Regions from separate parts of the Alistipes provencensis genome, predicted to be linked through region 3. Evidence: riboswitches for the same ligand, from Rfam matches in the RefSeq annotation. Region 3 holds a riboswitch; each other region holds the start of a gene.
The links. A riboswitch is a leader RNA that binds a small molecule or an ion and turns the genes downstream of it on or off. The one in region 3 is predicted to bind cobalamin.
Positions count from the first base shown of each region.

Region 1 (4,522 bases), 1.2 Mb from region 3:
GCATTTCCACATAGACCACATCGGCAGTTCGGCCGCCGCCACGGAGACCTCGCCGAACGGTTACCGTCTCGCCGGACTCATGGCTCTTTACGGCGAGGTTCCGTTCGGCCGGGTGCTGGACATGGGCTATCCCGACTACAATGAAGACACGACCATCCCCGAGATGGATGGGGAACTCGCCGGCGACTGGCAGGTGTTCGTCAAGTGGGCCGTAGCGAACAAGGGCATGACAGCCGACCGGTTTCGCACAGGCGAAGAACAGATTACGCTCCTGAAGGACAAAAGCAAGTATCCCGATTTCCGCATCTTCAACATCGTAGCCAACGGCTATGTCTGGAACCTCGATTCCTCCACCGGAAAGGGCGCTGTCATCAACGCCAATGCAGGCAAGGGTAATCCTGCATCCTGCGGATTCCACCTGAGCTACGGAAAATTCGACTACATCGCCTGCGGCGACCTCACTTCCGGCCCCCAGAACCGGGTAGCCTACTATTACCGCGACTTCATTCCCAAGGGAGGCCTCGAGGTGTTCAAGGCACACCACCACTTGAGCAACAACGCCTGGGGCAGCCAGATGCAGAACTGTGAATTTTCACCGCGGGTGATCATCAATCAGGCTTTCTACAAAAAGCAGCCGGACATTCCCCTGCTGACCTCCATCGTCAACGGCAGTTTCGCCACCCACCCCTATGCTTGGACCAAGGATATCTTCAGTACCAACATACACCCGGAGGCCCTTACCGAGAACGCAGCGCTTTACAAAAACGTCGCCGGGTACAACGGGCACATCGTCGTGCGGGTCGCCCCGGGCGGTGCGGAATACTATGTCTACATGCTCGACGACACCGACTTCGAATACAAGGTGGCGTCCATCCACGGCCCGTACAATTCAAAATAACAGTCATGCTAAAAAGCAGGCTGTCGATATTACTCCTGCTGTCGTGGATCGCGGCAGGATGCTCCGGAACCCCGACGGAAACCGGACGGCATTTCATAGCCCACCGGGGTGCGACCATGCACTGTACCCTGTCGGGCGAGAACTCACGCGAGGCCATCCAACTCGCCGCACGGGCCGGGTTCGACTGCATCGAGACCGACGTCCGTTGGACCTCCGACAGCATACTCGTGGCCGTCCACGACGCCAATCTGACACGCACATTCACCTACAACGACGGCCGCCCCGTGCCCGAAGAAGTTGCTGTCTCGGACATTAGCTATGCGGAGCTCCGCGACAGTTTTCTCCTCAAAGCTGCACGGCCCGAATACCGAACCCGGGTGCTCACCCTCGAAGAGTTCTGCACCGAGTGCCGCAACTGCGGGCTGCGCACGTTCATCGAGCCGAAAAAAGTCACCCCCGACTGGGTCTATCCGCGGCTGATAGCCATTGCCGACCGGGTATTCGGCCGCGGAGGCTACATCGTCACCTCAAACAACGACGCCAACGACCACATCCGCCTTGAAATGGGCATCCGGGACATCCCGCTCATGGGCATCCTCTACCAGAGCACCTACGAACACATCGCATCGCTCGGAGGCACCATCATGGCGATCAGTGCGACGCGGTTCGGGGAGGAAGAGTATTTCAGCCATGTATCACGGGCCAAGGCCGACGGACTCGAAACCGAATCCCACGCCGACGATTTCGAACATTTCGACCGGATCAACAACGCCGGCATCGACTATGTATCGACCGACCTGCTCGCTCCGGATTTCCGGGGCAAGGGCGAAACGCTCTACCTGTCGGCAGGCCGGGATACGGCAAAAATCGCAGCCGAAAGCATCGCAGCCGGAAAGATCGAGTTCGGCGCAATCTATCTCAATCTGAAATGGAGCGGCTCAGCCACGGTCACGCTCGCAAACCAGACCTTCGTGTTGCCGACGGCAGACGCTCCGCGCCATACCCGCCACCAGTTGCTGATCTTCGACACTGTCCCTGCATTCGGGATCACCGCCCCATCAGACGACTTCCGGATAACGGACATCTCCGTTCGCATCGTCCGATTCTGATATGTCTTGTATTGAGAAAGCCCCGTAATTCTACGATTACGAGGCTTTCTCATTTTAAATTCCCGGCATTTTCCGCTTCGGATTCCAAATTTTACTATCTTTGCCGCGCAAAGGTTCGACAAGAGGGCCCACAGCCTCCGACCGATTAAAAGGGAATGCCGTGAAAGTCGGCAACAGTTCCCGCTGCTGTAAGTTCCTGTCCGGAAACGGGCACACGAGGGATCGACAATCTTCAGCCACTGGCGGATAACCGGGAAGGCGTCGAAACCGGAACGAGTCAGAAGACCTGCCTTGCATGACCGATTGGTTTCGCAGCCTGCGGAGAACGGGCCCGGATGGACAACAGATGTAAAGCACGCTTTCATTCCGTCTCGTTGCATGGTGGCTGTAGAATCCATGATTTGACCAAGCGAACTATTGCCCCAGCGCATAATGAAAAGACTCCTGAAATTCCTCGTGCCGCTTCTGGCGGCCTTGGCCGCGGCCTGCGGATCGCAGACGGCCGACCTGAAAGATTTCACACAGACGCTCTACGCCCCGTCGCATGCCTCCGGCTTCGAGATCGTCGGCGCCGAAGGGCGGCAGAGCACCCTGCTGAAAGTCTTCAACCCGTGGCAGGGCGCCGAGAACGCCGAAACGATGCTCTTCATCGCCCGCAACGGCGAAACGCCCCCGGCCGGATTCACGGGACAGAGCGTCGAAGCCGGGGCGAAACGCATCGTCTGCATGTCTTCGACCTACATCGCCATGCTCGACGCCTTGGGACAGGCCGACCGCGTGGTCGGGGTTTCCGGCCGGGACTACATCACCAACGCCTATGTCACGGCACACCCCGACGCGGTAGCCGACGTGGGCTTTGACGGCAATGTGGACTACGAACTGCTGCTCGCGCAGAGGCCCGACCTCGTGCTGCTGTTCGGCGTGAGCGGCGCCAGCGGCATGGAGCCGAAACTGCGCGAAATGGGAATCCCGTTCGTCTACATCGGCGAATACCTCGAGGAGTCGCCACTCGGCAAGGCCGAATGGCTGGTCGCCGTCTCGGAGATCACCGACAGCCGGACAAAAGGCGAAGCCGTTTTCACTCCGATTCCCGAACGCTACAATGCGCTCAAAAAACGGGTCGCATCGGCCACGGCTCCCGATCCCAAGGTGATGATAAACACGCCCTATGCCGGATCGTGGTTCATGGCCTCGACCGAAAGTTACGTCGCCCGGCTCATAGCCGACGCAGGCGGGGATTATATTTACAGGAAAAACACCTCGAACCGCTCGCAGCCGATCGACCTCGAGGAAGCCTACCTGCTCACCGCACAGGCCGACATGTGGCTTAATGCGGGCGGCGCATCGTCGCTCGGCGAACTGAAATCGCAATACCCGAAATTCGCCGGAACGCGGTGCGTGCAGACCGGCGCCGTCTACAACTGCAACAAACGGCTCAACGCCGCGGGCGGCAACGACTACTGGGAATCGGGCGTCGTGCGCCCCGATGTCGTCCTGCACGACCTGATCGCCATCATGCACCCCGAAGTGCTGGCCGACGACGACCGGGAGCTGTACTATTACCAGCGGCTCGAATAACCGCAGCGCGCTTCAAACCGAAAGGGCCGACCGAGTATTTCGGCCGGCTTTTCTCTTTGCACTTTGCAAAATGATTTTTTTCATGCGGATAAAAATTATATCTTTGGATAATCATATGCCCGAATGACGCCCCCGGTCCGACATATCACCCGCGAATTTTTCGACGGCCTGTACGCTGATTACAAGCCGCGTTTCATCCGTATCGCACAATCATACGTCCGCGACGGCATGGTGGCGGAAGATATCGTGACCGACAGTTTCCTCTACTTCTGGGAACACCGCGCGGAACTGAACATCAGCGCCAGCGTCCCCGCCTATGTGCTGGGCGCCGTGAAGCACGGCTGTCTGGAGTGGCTGCGCAACGAGAAGAACCGGCTGAACATCCGGCAGAAAATCCACACGACGGCTTACCACAGCATTCAGGCCCGCATCGCGGCGCTGGAGGCCTGCGATCCCGGACAGCTCTTCGCCTCGGAGGTCGCCGCGATCGTGCAGGAGGAGATCGGCCGCATGCCCGAACCGATGCGGGGAATATTCGTCGCCAGCCGTTTCGAAGGCAGGACCTATCAGGAAATCGCCGACGCCACAGGCATCAGCGTCCGCAACGTCAAAGCCGCCATCCAGCGGGCGCTGGGCATCATGCGGGAGGCCCTGAAAGACTATCTTCCGGTCTGGCTGATTGCGCTGTTTCTCAGCGAGATGCGTTTTTAATAAAATTTATTTAACCCGAACCGCCTTTTTTTCGTGTCCATCCGGCGCGCCCACGCACCTTATGGATGTATGGAGAAAGAGTTGTTATACAAATATATCGACGGCCGGACCTCGGATGCGGAGGAACAGGCCGTCGTGGATTGGCTGCAAGCCGATCCCGAACACCAACAGGAGCTGAACGCCCTGTGGTTCGTCCACAATACCACCCTCGTCAACGCACCCCGCC
Region 1 covers NZ_LT559262.1:1,759,638-1,764,159, reverse strand. The annotation lists gene BN5935_RS06915 (ComEC/Rec2 family competence protein) at 1-898, shown strand, start outside; gene BN5935_RS06910 (glycerophosphodiester phosphodiesterase) at 904-2,007, shown strand; cobalamin riboswitch at 2,101-2,315, shown strand; gene BN5935_RS06905 (ABC transporter substrate-binding protein) at 2,440-3,585, shown strand; gene BN5935_RS06900 (RNA polymerase sigma-70 factor) at 3,709-4,296, shown strand; gene BN5935_RS06895 (FecR family protein) at 4,366-4,522, shown strand, end outside.
Region 1: another riboswitch for cobalamin. It lies ahead of BN5935_RS06905 (ABC transporter substrate-binding protein); the one in region 3 lies ahead of nrdD (anaerobic ribonucleoside-triphosphate reductase).

Region 2 (4,522 bases), 2.6 Mb from region 3:
TCCGTCGCCGTTCCGGGCTACGGTCGAGAGCCCCGTGAGCCTGCGGGTGATCGGCCTGCAGGAGATCGAGAAGAGTCCCGGTTCGAACCGCGACGTGTCGCGCATCGTGCGCTCCTATCCCGGCGTGGCCTTTTCGCCCGTGGGTTACCGCAACGACCTGATCGTGCGCGGCGGAGGTCCTGCGGAGAACCGTTTTTACATGGACGGGATCGAGATTCCCAACATCAACCATTTCGCCACGCAGGGCGCCACGGGCGGCCCGGTGAGCATCGTCAATGCCGACCTCGTGCGCGAGATCAGTTTCTACACGGGGGCTTTCCCCGCCGACCGGGCCGGGGCGCTGAGTTCGGTGCTGGATTTCCGCCTCCGCGACGGCAATGCCGAGAAGCAGACTTTCAAGGCCACGCTCGGGGCCTCGGAGGTGGGGCTGAGCGGCAGCGGCCACATCGGTGACAAGACCACCTATCTGTTTTCACTTCGCCAGTCCTACCTGCAACTGCTGTTCAAGATGCTGGGGCTGCCGTTCCTGCCCAACTACATCGACGGGCAGGTGAAGGTCAAGACGCGCCTTTCGGAGCACGACGAACTGACGGTGCTGGCTCTGGCCGGCTTCGACAACATGAAGCTCAACGTCGACGAAAAGGGCGAGGACGCCGAATACCTGCTGAGCTACCTGCCCCGCATCCGGCAGGAGACCTTCACGGTGGGGGCTTCGTGGCGCCACTATGCCGGCCGCCATGTGCAGACCGTGACGCTGAGCCACAACTACCTGAACAACCGCAATCTGAAATACTTGCGCAACGACTCCTCGTCGGAGGACAACCTGACGCTCCGGCTGCGCTCCGTGGAGCAGAAGACCACCTTGCGGGCCGAGAACCGCTCCTATCTGGGTCGCTGGACCGTCCGCGAGGGTGTCGAGGTGAACTATTCCGATTACACGAACCGCACGCTGCAACGGCTCTTTACCGACCGGACGCAGTTGTCGGACTACAATACGCAGTTGGGAATCGTCGGCTGGGGGCTTTTCGCCGGGGCCGAATACGCCTCGGCCGACAAGCGGTTCACCGCTTCGGCGGGGCTCCGGGCCGACGGGTGCGATTACTCGGGGCGCATGGCCCGGCCGTGGAACCAGCTTTCGCCGCGGGCCTCGGTTTCCTATGCGCTGGCTCCGGCGTGGTCGGTCAGCGGCAGTGCGGGGCTCTACTACCAGTTGCCGGCCTATACGGCGTTGGGATTCAAGGAGGAGGGTGAGTTGGTGAACAGGTCGCTCGACTACATGCGGGTCGGGATTTTCAGCGCGGGCGTCGACTGGCGGCTGCGCGACCGGCTGATCGTCTCGGTCGAGGGATTTTACAAACGCTACGGGGACGTGCCCCTGTCGGTCACGGACGGGATTCCGCTCTCGTGCAAGGGCAACGACTACGGCGTGGTGGGCAATGAGGAGTTGGTCTCCTCGGCGCAGGGACGCGCCTACGGTGTGGAAGCGATGGCCCGCTGGCAGATTCCGGGACGCGTGAGCGTCGTGGGGTCGGTGACCCTCTTCCGCTCGGAGTACCGCAACGACCGCTCGGCCCCGTGGATTGCTTCGGCGTGGGACAACCGCTTCGTGGTCAACGTCAGCGGCACCTACGACCTGCCGCGCCACTGGAGCGTCGGGGCGAAGCTGAGCGCTGTGGGCGGTGCACCCTACACGCCTTATGACGAGGATAAATCGTCGCTCGTCGAGGCGTGGGATGCTCAGGGGCGGCCTTATTACGACTATTCGAAATACAATGCCGGACGGCTCGATGCCTTCGCCCAGTTGGACGTGCGCATCGACAAGGTCTTCTATTTCCGCCGCTGCATGCTGGGTATTTACATCGACCTGCAGAACGTCGCAGGCGGCAAGCTCCGCCAGCCCGACGTGCTGATGTCCACGGGTGAGATCGAGAATCCCTCGGCCCCGGCCGCCGAGCAGCGTTACCGCATGAAACGTCTCGAACAGGTCAGCGGCACGCTCCTGCCCTCGCTGGGCGTCACGGTCGAGTTCTGACCCGCCCGGCTAAGAGCCGGGTTTTAGGGGCGGTGGCCGGTTGTCACGTTTCCGGTTCGGTTCTGCGCTGCATGGGTAAAGGCAATGGACGGTTACCACGTTTTCGGCCCGGTTCTGCGCCTCTCCGCCTCCTCGCTGCGACGGGTAGATACGCAAAAAAACAGCAGGGAATCGTCACGATTGCCTGCTGCCCCCGGAGGTTGCCCTCCTAAAACTACTAACCCAAACTTAAATAAATGAAGAAACCTCACTGCGGTTGCTGTGCCGCAGTTGATTGAAGTAATCGCAAAGCCCGTGCCAAAGTCGGAGAGCGGTTGTTTGAAAACCGTCGTCCGGGGCTGAAAAGGCTTTTTACGCGACTTTGAGGCCCTCTGGGCAAATATTCCGCCGGATTCGCTTGCTTCCCGGCGGGAAAAGCCTATCTTTGTCCCTGCAATGGTTTCCCCGCATGGGGAATTAAAAGGGAATGCCGTGTGAATCGGCAACAGTTCCCGCTGCTGTGAGTCCCGCCCCTCGGGGGCACGAAAGGATGCGACAATCTGAGCCACTGGTGAAAACCGGGAAGGCGCCGCATCCGGGACGAGTCAGAAGACCTGCCGTGCACGATAGAGTGTTTGCTCCTGCGGAGAAAGGGAGCGCCTGACATGCCGCCGGCATTGTGCCTGCGCGCAATTTGTTAACAGCTTTCGCTTTTTTCATCAGCAGCAAACCTCTTCGGACAGACTTTTTACGGTCGGATGAAAAGGTTGTCGCCATGCTTTGCCGGGACTTTCTGTCCCCGCTCCCGCCTGTGCGCATCTGCCGCCGTCGGGAAAGTCGGTCCGGACGGAACAGACAACACCATTTAACTAAAAAACAAAGCATGATGAAAAAGTTATTCGTAATTTGCGTCTGGGCGCTGCTCCTCGGCGGATGTGAAAGCGATTCGGGCAACGGTCCCGACGATGTACCCCCCCCCGCCAATCCCGTCTCCCCGGAACTGAAACAGAAGGCTAAAGATCTCAATGCCGGACTCGTTGCGCTCCGGGAGCTGACCGGTGCGATGTCGCGCTCGGCGGTCGGTGCCGTGACGGAGGGCGAAACGGGAACGCTCGTCGCGTTCCGCGACGGTACGGAGGTGACCGTCGCCTGCGATGCGGAGGCTGCCGAAGCCCCGCTGATCGGGATTGCCGCCGCTGAGGATATTTATTACTGGACGCTTGCCGCCGAAAAGGATGCGCCGTGGCTGAAAGACGCTTCGGGTGCACGGATGCCCGTTTCGGGCGCCGTGCCGGTGACGGATGTCGACGACAAGGGTTACTGGACCGTGACGACGGGCGAGGCGGCGCCGTGGCGGATCATGGATGCCGCCGGGGAGCCGATCGAAGCGTCGGAGGAGGTGCAGGTGGTTCTGTTCCGTTCGGTGACGACGGCGGAGGGCCGTGTGAAAGTCACGCTGACCGACGGCGGAGAGCTTTCGGCGGCGAAGGTCGACGACCTGAGCGCCTCGGGAACGGCCAACTGCTATGTGGTTTCGGCTCCGGGAACCTATGCGTTCAATGCGAAAGTGCGCGGTAACGGCGCGGGCGAAGCGGCTTCGGCGGGTTTCGACCCGGCGATCGAGATCGCTGACGGCATGACGGCCGACTGGGTGTGGACCGACCGGGAAGGGCTGGTTTCGGACGTTGCCCTCGATGCGGAGTCCGGGGAGATCGTCTTCACGGTCGGCGAGGGCAAAGGCAACGCGCTGGTCGCCCTCGTGCAGGCGGGTGCGATCGTGTGGAGCTGGCACATCTGGGTGACCGACGCCCCGCAGACGATGGCTTATGAGAACGGCGTGGTCTTTATGGACCGCAACTTGGGCGCCGTGGGAACTGCCGTCGGCAGTACGGATGCTTACGGCATGTATTACCAGTGGGGGCGCAAGGACCCGTTCTACTGGGGTGAAACGACTGAAGTGCCGGCAAGTTCGGCGGCTTTCAGCGAAGCCAAAAGGCTTACCGTCGTAAATCCCGCCTATGAGACCCTGATGTGGGGCTTTTCCAAAACTGCTGTGACGCCGGAAGCTGCCGCGGCCAATCCGATGACTTTCTATAACAATACCGTCGGAACAGGTTACAACTGGCTGTCGAAGCCCAGCGCGAAGTTGTGGGGCGAAGCCAAACTGCTCAATGATCCGTGCCCTCCGGGATACAAGGTGCCGGATATAGACGCATGGGAGAATCTGAGTTCGGGACGCGACTACATCGACGGCGTGTCGGCATGGGATGTCGAAAACTATGGCGTGACCTATACCTACAACGGGCAGACGGCTTGGTATCCGGGGCAGGGCTACCGCATGTACAGTTCCGGGGCCATCGTCGGCCAACGGGCCACGAGTGGCGGTTCGGGCGGTTACTGGTCGTCGAAAGCTACGGCGGCCAAGTCCTATTATCTGTTTATCAAGAAGCAGCTCAGCTCCTCCTCCGGGTCGATCAATCCGGAACTGGACACACATCGCTCCTACGGTTA
Region 2 covers NZ_LT559262.1:426,202-430,723, reverse strand. The annotation lists gene BN5935_RS01845 (TonB-dependent receptor) at 1-2,032, shown strand, start outside; cobalamin riboswitch at 2,452-2,647, shown strand; gene BN5935_RS01840 (PL29 family lyase N-terminal domain-containing protein) at 2,898-4,522, shown strand, end outside.
Region 2: another riboswitch for cobalamin. It lies ahead of BN5935_RS01840 (PL29 family lyase N-terminal domain-containing protein); the one in region 3 lies ahead of nrdD (anaerobic ribonucleoside-triphosphate reductase).

Region 3 (4,522 bases):
GGTCACCGAGCGGCCGTAGCGGTCGAGCAGGCCGTGCAGCTCCGTCTCGTCGAGTTCCCGCCCGGCATCGGCGGTCAGATGGGGGCTGTGGCACCCCGGGCATCGGTTCGGACAGTTGGTGATGTTGATCGCCAGCGTCGTCTCGCCCGGAATCTCCGCGAATACGACGTCGAAATTATGATACCGGACCATCTACTTCGCTTGGGCGTAAAAGCGCCGCGACGCCTCCTGCTGGCGTGCCGCCGAGAAGTTCGAGACCCGTTTCATGTATCCGATCACGCGCGTCAGGTAGTCCAGATCGTCCGAATGGCACTCGGGACACTCCTTCAGGTAGCGTTTGTCGATGTGGCCGCACTTGTTGCATACCGTGTTGGGGATATTGAACGTGAAGTAGTTGCATCCTTCGGTCGCAGCCACGCGCAGCAGGTGGCGGTACTGCTCCTGCGAGAGGTGGTCTTCGAGGTTCATGTGCAGCGCCGAGCCGCCCGTGAGGTGGTCGATATACCTGCGGCCGTGGAGACGGAACTTGTCGATGACGTTCAGCGACTCGTCCTCCACGATGTAGAAATAGGAGTTGTAGCAGTCGCGCGGCACGACATAGCCGTCTTCGCGGTCCCATTTGGCATGTTTCACGCCGACGTTCTCCGCCGGGATCATCTCGCAGTTGAACATCAGCTCCTTCGTTCGGTATTTCTTGTTGTAGCGCTCGATCAGTCCCAGCAGCTCCTGCACGAACGTCGCGTAGTCGTCGTTGTCGTTGATCGGAATGCCCAGAAACTCCGCGGCCTCGACCAGTCCGTTGACGCCGATGGTGAGGTACTGGCGCGAAAGATTGATGTAACCCGCGTCGAACAGCGGCAGCATGCCCTTGGCCTGCAAATCCTTGAGGTTCTCGTTGTAGGCCGTCTGCACCTTGTGGACCAGATCCACCACCTCTTCCAGATATTTCAGGTAGTGCATGCCGTTTTTCACGGCGTACTGGATGCAGCGGTTCAGGTTGATCGTCAGCACACTCTTCGAACCGGTCGAGACGCCGCCGGCCCCCAGCGTGTAGCTGAAGCCGTTGTCCTGAATCTCGTTCCGCAGGCGGCAGCACGACGACAGCGAATCGGCGTTGTCGCTGATATAGGTGAAGAACGAGTGGCCCGCGGCGTACATTTCGGCCGTGATGTCGCCCCACTCCCTGTCCATCACGTCGCCGTCCTTGGTGAGCAGCGCCATCGTCTCCACGGGGAAGGTCAGCACGGTTTTCGTCCGCTCCTTGTTGAACCACGTCATGAAGCGCTTCTGCAACCACGACAGCGAATCCCAGTGGGGCTTCGAACCGTCCGGGAAGAGGAATTCCCCGAAGAGCGACTCGAAATAGTAGCGGTCGTAGTAGGCGACGTTCCAGAACACGGCCTGAAAGTTGCGCGCACCGGTCGGCTGGTTGATCGAGTAGACGATCTGCTCGAAGCAGTCGGTAATCATCTTGTCGATCGTGCGGTGCTTGTTCGAGAGGTCGACGACCTTGTCGGCGTGCTTGTAGTAATCCTCGCCGTACTCCTGCTCGATGAAGTAGTTCATGTACATCAGGAACTCCGGCGTGGCGCAGGCCCCCGAGAGCATCGACGACACGATGAAGACCATGTTGACGAACCCGCCGCAGAACGATTTGAGGTTCGTCGGGCGCGTCGAGTTGCCGCCGACCGACAGCGTGCCGTTCAGCAGCCACGGATACATCGTGATCGAGGCGCAGTAGTTGGCCATCGAAGTCTCGTCGTTCTTGTAGATGAAGTGGTCTTTCAGCAGACGCAGGTACTTGTCCGCCAGCTCCTTGCCGTACATCTCCTTAATCCGGTCGGTCAGCAGGCGGCGGTTCAGGCGGATGAAGTTCTGTTTGGGCAGCTCGCCGATCAGCGTGGCGATGTTCTTGTTCTCGACGTTGGCGTTGGCGTCGTACTTCGAACCCGTGGCGGGGTTCTTGGCGTCGCAGTAGTTGATGAGGAATTCGAGTTTTTCGCGGTCCTCGCGGTCTTCGGTGTGTTTCTGGCGGTAGAGCATGTAGCTCTTGGCCACGGCGAAATAACGCTCGGCCATCAGGGCCACCTCCACTTGATTCTGAATCTCCTCGACCGACATGCCGTCGGCCACATGCACGCGGCTCAGTACCGACGTGAGGTCGTCGTCCGTGGCGTAGCCGCCGACCGAAAGGAACGCCTTGCTGATGGCGCGTTTGATCTTCTCGACCGAGAAGGGCGCACGTTTGCCGTCGCGCTTGATGATGTAAAGTTCTGAAATACCCATATTCTTCTGAAATCTGTTATGTGTTCTGCATGTATGCGGAAAAGTGTCCCGGTCCTCTCCGCGCGTTGCGGACAGGCCCGTTCGGTCTCCCTCGATGTTGCTTTGTAATAATCTTGTTCGGGTATCGCCCTATATCCCGAAGGCTGGTACCTATCCCGGCAAGGCAGGTCTTCTGACTCGCTCCGCCCGCACGCCTTCCCGTCCTCGCGGACAGTGGCCCTAAGAGAGTGCGGACCTTTACGGAGCTTACAGCTACGGGAATAGTCCCTGATTTTCACAGGAGTTCCCTTTTGATCCCATGCCGGCTGCGGCCGGCGGAGAACCTTGCACGGAAACAAATGTAGACATAGTTCCCCGACGGGCAAACGGGCCCCTCTTTTTTTCTTCAACAAATTGTGAACAAAAAACGCGGACCTGCGCCGCAGCCGCTTCCGGACGGGATTCGGAGCATTCCCGGCCGACGGCTTCCGCCGAAAACGAAAACCGCCCGCAGACCTTGCGATCCGCGGGCGGTTCCGTTGTCCGGACTCCCCTATCGGTAAATCTCGTTCAGCAGGCGCGCCAGACGGTGGCCGCCGCGCAGGAACTGCTTCTCGATGACGGGCGTGTATTTGAAAATGTAGTCGTATTCGATCTTCGTGCCCTCGGGACTCGACGCATAGATCTCCTTGCAGATGTCGTGCGTCTCCTTCACCCAGTCGGCGGGCTCTCCGGCCGTGATTTCGACGATCTCCTCGTCGCTCAGCCGGTCGATCTGCTCTTTCCACTCGGTGTAGCTCCAGTTGCGCACGGCTTCGGGCAGGTTCGTGTCCCAGACCGAATGCAGGTTGGTCTCGCGGTCGAAGAACCGCACCGGGCGCAGGTTGCCGCCCAAATCGCTCAGGCGTCCCAGATGCATCGGGCAGTGCATGTCTCCCACTAAGTGAACCAGCATCTTGAGGTTCAGCGTCTCCTCGTCGGGAGTGAGTTTCCCCGATTTGAGCTTTTCGGTGATTTTGGTTACCGCCTTCAGCACGTCGCCCTTGGGATTCTTGGGCATGGTCTCGATCGTCTTGCCCTCGTCCACATTGAGGTAGTGCCATGTTTTCGAATAGGCATACTCGGGCCAGTAGCTGGCGAAGTCGAGCCAATTCGCGAAATAGACGGGTGAATAGCCTCCCAGCGCTTTATGGACCTTTTCGGCCGCTTCGGGCGTCAGGTGGCATTCGGCGATGTAGGCCGTTACGTCGTGCCCTTTCTGTCCCCACGCGAACGCACCGCGGGCGAAGAGGAGACACAAGCCTACGAGCAGGTAGTTTTTCATGGATATGACGGGTTTGCAGTTTGTGCGTTACTCCATTATCAGTGGTTCATCGTGGCGAGGAACTCCTCGTTGGAATCCGTCAGGCTCATCTGCTTTTGCAGGAACTCCATAGCCTCCACGGGGGTCATGTCCGAGAGGTATTTGCGCAGCACCCATGTACGGTTCATCACGTCGCGCGGCAGCAGCAGGTCTTCGCGGCGGGTTCCCGAGGCGATGACATCCACGGCCGGATAGACGCGCTTGTTGGCCAGCTTGCGGTCGAGCTGCAATTCCATGTTGCCCGTACCCTTGAACTCCTCGAAGATCACTTCGTCCATCTTCGAACCGGTGTCGATCAGCGCCGTGGCGATGATCGTCAGCGAACCCTTCTCCTCCGTGTTGCGGGCCGCGCCGAAGAAACGCTTGGGCTTGTGCAGGGCGTTGGCGTCGACACCTCCCGAGAGCACCTTGCCCGAGGCGGGCTGCACCGAGTTGTAGGCGCGTGCCAGACGGGTGATCGAGTCGAGGAAGATCACTACGTCGTGACCGCTCTCGACCATGCGCTTGGCCTTGTCGAGCACCATCTCGGCCACTTTCACATGGCGCGAAGCCTGCTCGTCGAACGTCGAGGCCACGACCTCGGCCTTCACGTTGCGGGCCATTTCGGTCACCTCCTCGGGGCGCTCGTCGATCAGCAGGACGATCATGTAAACTTCGGGATGGTTGTCGGCAATGGCGTTGGCGATCGACTGCAGAAGCATCGTCTTACCCGTTTTGGGCTGCGCCACGATCAGTGCGCGCTGGCCTTTGCCGATGGGCGAGAAGAGGTCCACGACACGGGTGGACATGTTGTTGTGGCCGTTGCCCGTCAGACAGAATTTCTCGCTGGGGAACAGCGGCGTCATGTATTCGAACTGGACGCGGTCGCGGATGTATTCGGGTTTGAGTCCGTTG
Region 3 covers NZ_LT559262.1:2,995,449-2,999,970, forward strand. The annotation lists gene BN5935_RS11735 (radical SAM family protein) at 1-192, opposite strand, end outside; gene nrdD (anaerobic ribonucleoside-triphosphate reductase) at 193-2,286, opposite strand; cobalamin riboswitch at 2,432-2,628, opposite strand; gene BN5935_RS11745 (S1/P1 nuclease) at 2,819-3,589, opposite strand; gene rho (transcription termination factor Rho) at 3,628-4,522, opposite strand, start outside.

Region 4 (4,522 bases), 590 kb from region 3:
AACAGTTGCGCGAACTGATCAACACGAAGTACTACGATGCCGAAAAGGGCCTCTATGCCAACGGTTCGCAGGCCGCGCAGGGCGTGGCGCTCTACATGAATATCGTTCCCGAGGGCGATGCGCAGCGTGTGGCCGACAACCTCGACCGCATGATCGCCGAGAACAACTATTTCCTCGATTTCGGGACCATCGGCAGCAAGACCGTGCTGCGCATGCTCACCCGCTACGGTCATGTCGAAACGGCTTACAGGATGGCCTCCCAGACCGAGGCGCCTTCGTGGGGCTGGTGGGTCAGCCAAGGTTTCACGACGCTAGCCGAGACGTGGACGCTTTCGCCCGAGTGGCGCGACGCCTCGATCAATCACGTCTTTCTGGGCGACGTCGCCGCGTGGTATGTCAACGATCTGGCGGGCATCAACTTCGATCCGGCGGCTCCCGGGTTCGAACGCATCGTCATCGCTCCCCATTTCGTCGGGGCGCTCGACTGGGCCGCGGCATCCTACGACTCGGTGCGCGGCGAAATCCGCTCGGAGTGGCGGCGCAGCGGCGGCCGCGTGACGCTGAAGGTCACCGTACCGGCCAACACGACGGCCGACATCCGGATCGACGGTGAGACCGTCGCCACGGTGGCCGGCGGTGTTCATGAATTCAGGTTCTGATACACCCGGCTGAAAAAGAGCGGCAGACTTCGGAAAGTCTGCCGTTCTTTTTTGTTTCGGGGGCCTTGTCAGAGGTTTTCGTCCTCGAAAGCGAACACCTCGGTCGAGACCTCGCCCAGCGGTCCGGAGTTCTGGCTGATGCCGGTCTGGACCTTGATGAAGTCGATGTATTTGAGGTTGGCGGCGCTGCCGTCCGCATTCACCGCGTTGGCGATCTTGAAATAGTTTTTGCGCTGGTCGCCGTCGGAGACATTTCCCGCAGCCTGATCGCTGCCTGCATTGTCGGCATAACCCCAGTCGTAGGGGTTGTTGTAGTAGTCGCCCGTGATCGGATGGCGCGTCGTGTTGGCGGCCAGCCGCGTGCCGTAGAGCGTGTAGCTCTCCATGTCGATCCACCCCGGGTAGTAGCCCTGCTCGTGGCTGCTGTTCCGCTCGACCGTGCCCGCGTTGCCGCGGTTGTCCTTCCATTGGATGCCCGTATTGTCGCTCTTCGGGCGGTAGTAGGTCATGGCGTAGGACGTGAGCGTCTCCGGCTTGCCGTATTCCGAACCTTTGAGCTCGTACCATTCGTCGTCGGGAAGCCCGTTGCCGTTGGTGTCCTGCATGACCCATACGATGCCCGGTTCGGACGACTGGGCGAACTGGTTGCCCGCGATCGAGAAGTCGTTACCGCCCTTGTTTTCGATGCTGTGGTCGAAGCCCACGACGATATAGCCGCCCCATGCCCCCAGCGACACATAGTAGTTCTTTTTCTCCCCGGCGTTTTGCCGGAGCAGTTCCTGAGCTTTGGATGCGGCGGCGTCCGCCGAAGTGATGTCTTTGAAAACGCTTTCGTTGATGAACTGTCCCGGCGCCGGGGTGTATTCGTAGACCTTGTCCGAAAACCGACTGGTTCCGCCGGAACGCTTGTGCGACATTTCGTCGCCGCAGCAGGTCACCACGGCGGTGGCCGTCGCGGTCTCTCCGTCGTCGTCGGTAACCTTCACCGTGACCGTATATTCTCCCTCGGCCGCAGGGGTGAAGGCAAAGACCTCTTTGTCCCCTTTTTCGGGCCGGTCTTTTACGGTCCATTCGAACGTCGGATTGTGGAAATGTTCGAGGACGGGACGCAGATAGAGCGTGCGGTCCTGCGATACGTTCCGGGCACCTTCCTTGCCGAACCGGAGGGAGGGCGCCGGGAAAACGGCTGTTACCGTGAAACGCTCCACGACCCGGATCGTGATGCTCTCCGGTTCGGATTTGCCGTCCTCGTTTTCCGCATTGAGCGTCAGTTGAAAATTGGCCAATTCTTCCGGCGTGAACGTGTAGGTGGCGTCGGTCCCCACCGTTTCGCCGTCGAGCGTCCACACGAAGGTCGCTCCGTCGCCGTTGGCGATCGTGGGGGCGATCGTGGTTTCACGGCCGATCTCCACCTCCATCACCTTGTCGTCGCCGACGGGGAACGAGATCACCGGGGGTTGCAGCCGGTTGACCTCGATGCGCAGCTCCTCCGAGGCCGATCCGTTCGGGTTCTCGACGCGGAACGTGAGGTAGTAGACGCCCGCTTCCCGGGCCTCGAACGTGAAGGTCGGGCCGGAGCCGGCCGGTTCGTCGTCGAGGAGCCATGTGTAGACGGCGCCTTCGGCGTTCCCGACCGTCGGGGCGATCGTCACCGATTTGCCCACTTTTACCGGGTAGACGCCTTCGGGATTGTCCAGCGTGATGACGGGTTTGGCCCCGCCGTCGGTGATTACGCCGTCCTTGTTGCAGGATGCGAGCAGTGCCAGAAAGAGCGCCGCCGTTGAAAAACAGAGATTCCGGATCATATGGTTTGCCATTTTTACAGTCGTATGCGCTGGGGTCCGGGACGATATAGACTGAACGGGAACGCTGTACGACGAGGCTGCCATTCGATCTCTGCCCGAAACCCGCGGGTGCGAATCCATGTCAAGGCAGGTCTTCTGACTCGTCCCTGTTGCCGCGCCTTCCCGGCTTTTGAGCCAGTGGCAGCGAATGCGGCAACCGTCGTCTCCCGCAGAGGGGAGGGGACTTACAGCAGCAGGTACTGTTCCGGATTCTCACCGGATTCCCTTTTCATCGGCCGGGGCGCGTGCTGCGCCCGATCCGAAACCTTGCGGGGGCAAAGATACGGGAAAATCCGTAAAAAGCCGCATCGTTGTGCGGCTTTTTACGGATTCCGGTCGTGGAGGCGGAGCCTACCACATGTAGAGCACCATGTCGCCCGGGTCGAGCGTCAGCGTGCGCTGGTCGTTCGAGGCGAGCTGTACGGAGCCGTCCTTGCGGATGCGGCGTACATGCGGCTGCGTGCCGATGTTGAGGTAGCATTTTTCGTTGATGCTGGTGTTGACCACCATCATGAAGTGGTAGTCGTGGTTCTCGAAGAACGAAACGCACGCCGTGTTGGTGTCGCGGCCTACCGACAGTTCGGTGATCTCGGCGGGCAGTGCGCCCAGCGCATGGGTGTCCAGCGGCAGCGGGGTGCCCATGTGGTAAACGCCCGTCACCTTGTTGCCCTTGAATACCCATGCCAGCCGCTGTACCTCGTCGAGCAGCGACTTCACGAGGTCGTAGGTCTCGGTGCGGGTGCCGTCCTCGGCGATCGGGCCGTTGCGGTATTTCCAGATTTCGGGGTCGGCCACCGTCGGAGTCCAGTAGGTGAAGCACTGAAGGGCCTGTGTGCCGTAGGCGAGGTTGCTGTAAGCCTGAAGGCGCAGGTCGTCGAGGGTCGGCTGCGGGTAGCTGGTGTGGGGTACGGTGAGCATGAAGCTCCAGAACTCCATTCCCGAGCGGAGCGCCCGGTCGCGGACGATCTCCAGACACTGATACCATTCGCCGAGGATTTGCCGCGGACTGTCCGCGACGTTCGGGTCCTTGATGATCGGGTATTTGTCGAACGAGAGGAACGTGATTTCGGGAACCTCGGCCATGTAACGGTCGATGTACTCGTTGTAGTCCTTCACGCCGAGGGCCGCATAGTGCTCGGGGCCGCCCGTGGGGAAGATGTTGGCATAGCAGATGTGGTTTCTGTCCACATGCTGGATGTCGGACATCATTTTGGACATGTTTGCGAACTGCGTCGGGTGGGGTTCGTCCATGACGAAGTATCCGGCCAGCGCAGGATGGCTCTTCAGCCGGTTTACGGCATCGAGACGCTTGCTTTCCGTATAGAGTTCATCGCACTCGACGATAAGCTTGATATTGGTTTTGGCGGCGTAGTCGAGGCACTTGAGGGCTGTCTCGACGTTGCCCATGCGCGAATAGTTGAGCGTGATGCCCATCTGCTCGGCCTCTTGGAAGCGCTCGACGCTGGCGAACGACGAACGCACGCCGTGCCATGCCACTACGGGAATCTTCTCCGAGGCGGGGATTTGCGTGGGGTAGTCGTTCGATTTGCCGCCGTCGTCGTCCTTGCAGCCGGCAAGGGCTGCGAGCGATCCGGCGATCAGGGCGGTCATAAGGAGATGTTTCATGGTTGAATTGAGGTATTGGGATTAATACTTGAAGATGTAACGGTAGCGGAAGCGGTCGCCCGGGGCCGAATCGCCGTCGCGCATGCATTCGCGGATGTCGCCGTCGGCGACGGCGTTGTCGATCCACTTGAAATCGACCGTGAAGTCCCTCACATCGGTGATGCCGAGCTCCGAGAGCGGGATGGCGATCTCCATCTGGTTGCCCGAGACGGCGTAGTCGACCGTCGCGGCCTCCTCCCAGTCCCAGCCGCCCTTCGAACGCTGGAGCGTGGTCCGGTTCTCGCCGACGACCCGGTTGTTGACCACCCATTGGAATCCTTCCCACGCGGGAGCCGTACTGCCCTTCACCGAGATGAAGAGCCGCATCCAGTTGCGGTCGGTGCGGGGCGTGAT
Region 4 covers NZ_LT559262.1:2,404,318-2,408,839, forward strand. The annotation lists gene BN5935_RS09385 (family 78 glycoside hydrolase catalytic domain) at 1-659, shown strand, start outside; gene BN5935_RS09390 (PKD-like domain-containing protein) at 728-2,464, opposite strand; cobalamin riboswitch at 2,573-2,788, opposite strand; gene BN5935_RS09395 (hypothetical protein) at 2,855-4,129, opposite strand; gene BN5935_RS09400 (glycoside hydrolase family 71/99 protein) at 4,151-4,522, opposite strand, start outside.
Region 4: another riboswitch for cobalamin. It lies ahead of BN5935_RS09390 (PKD-like domain-containing protein); the one in region 3 lies ahead of nrdD (anaerobic ribonucleoside-triphosphate reductase).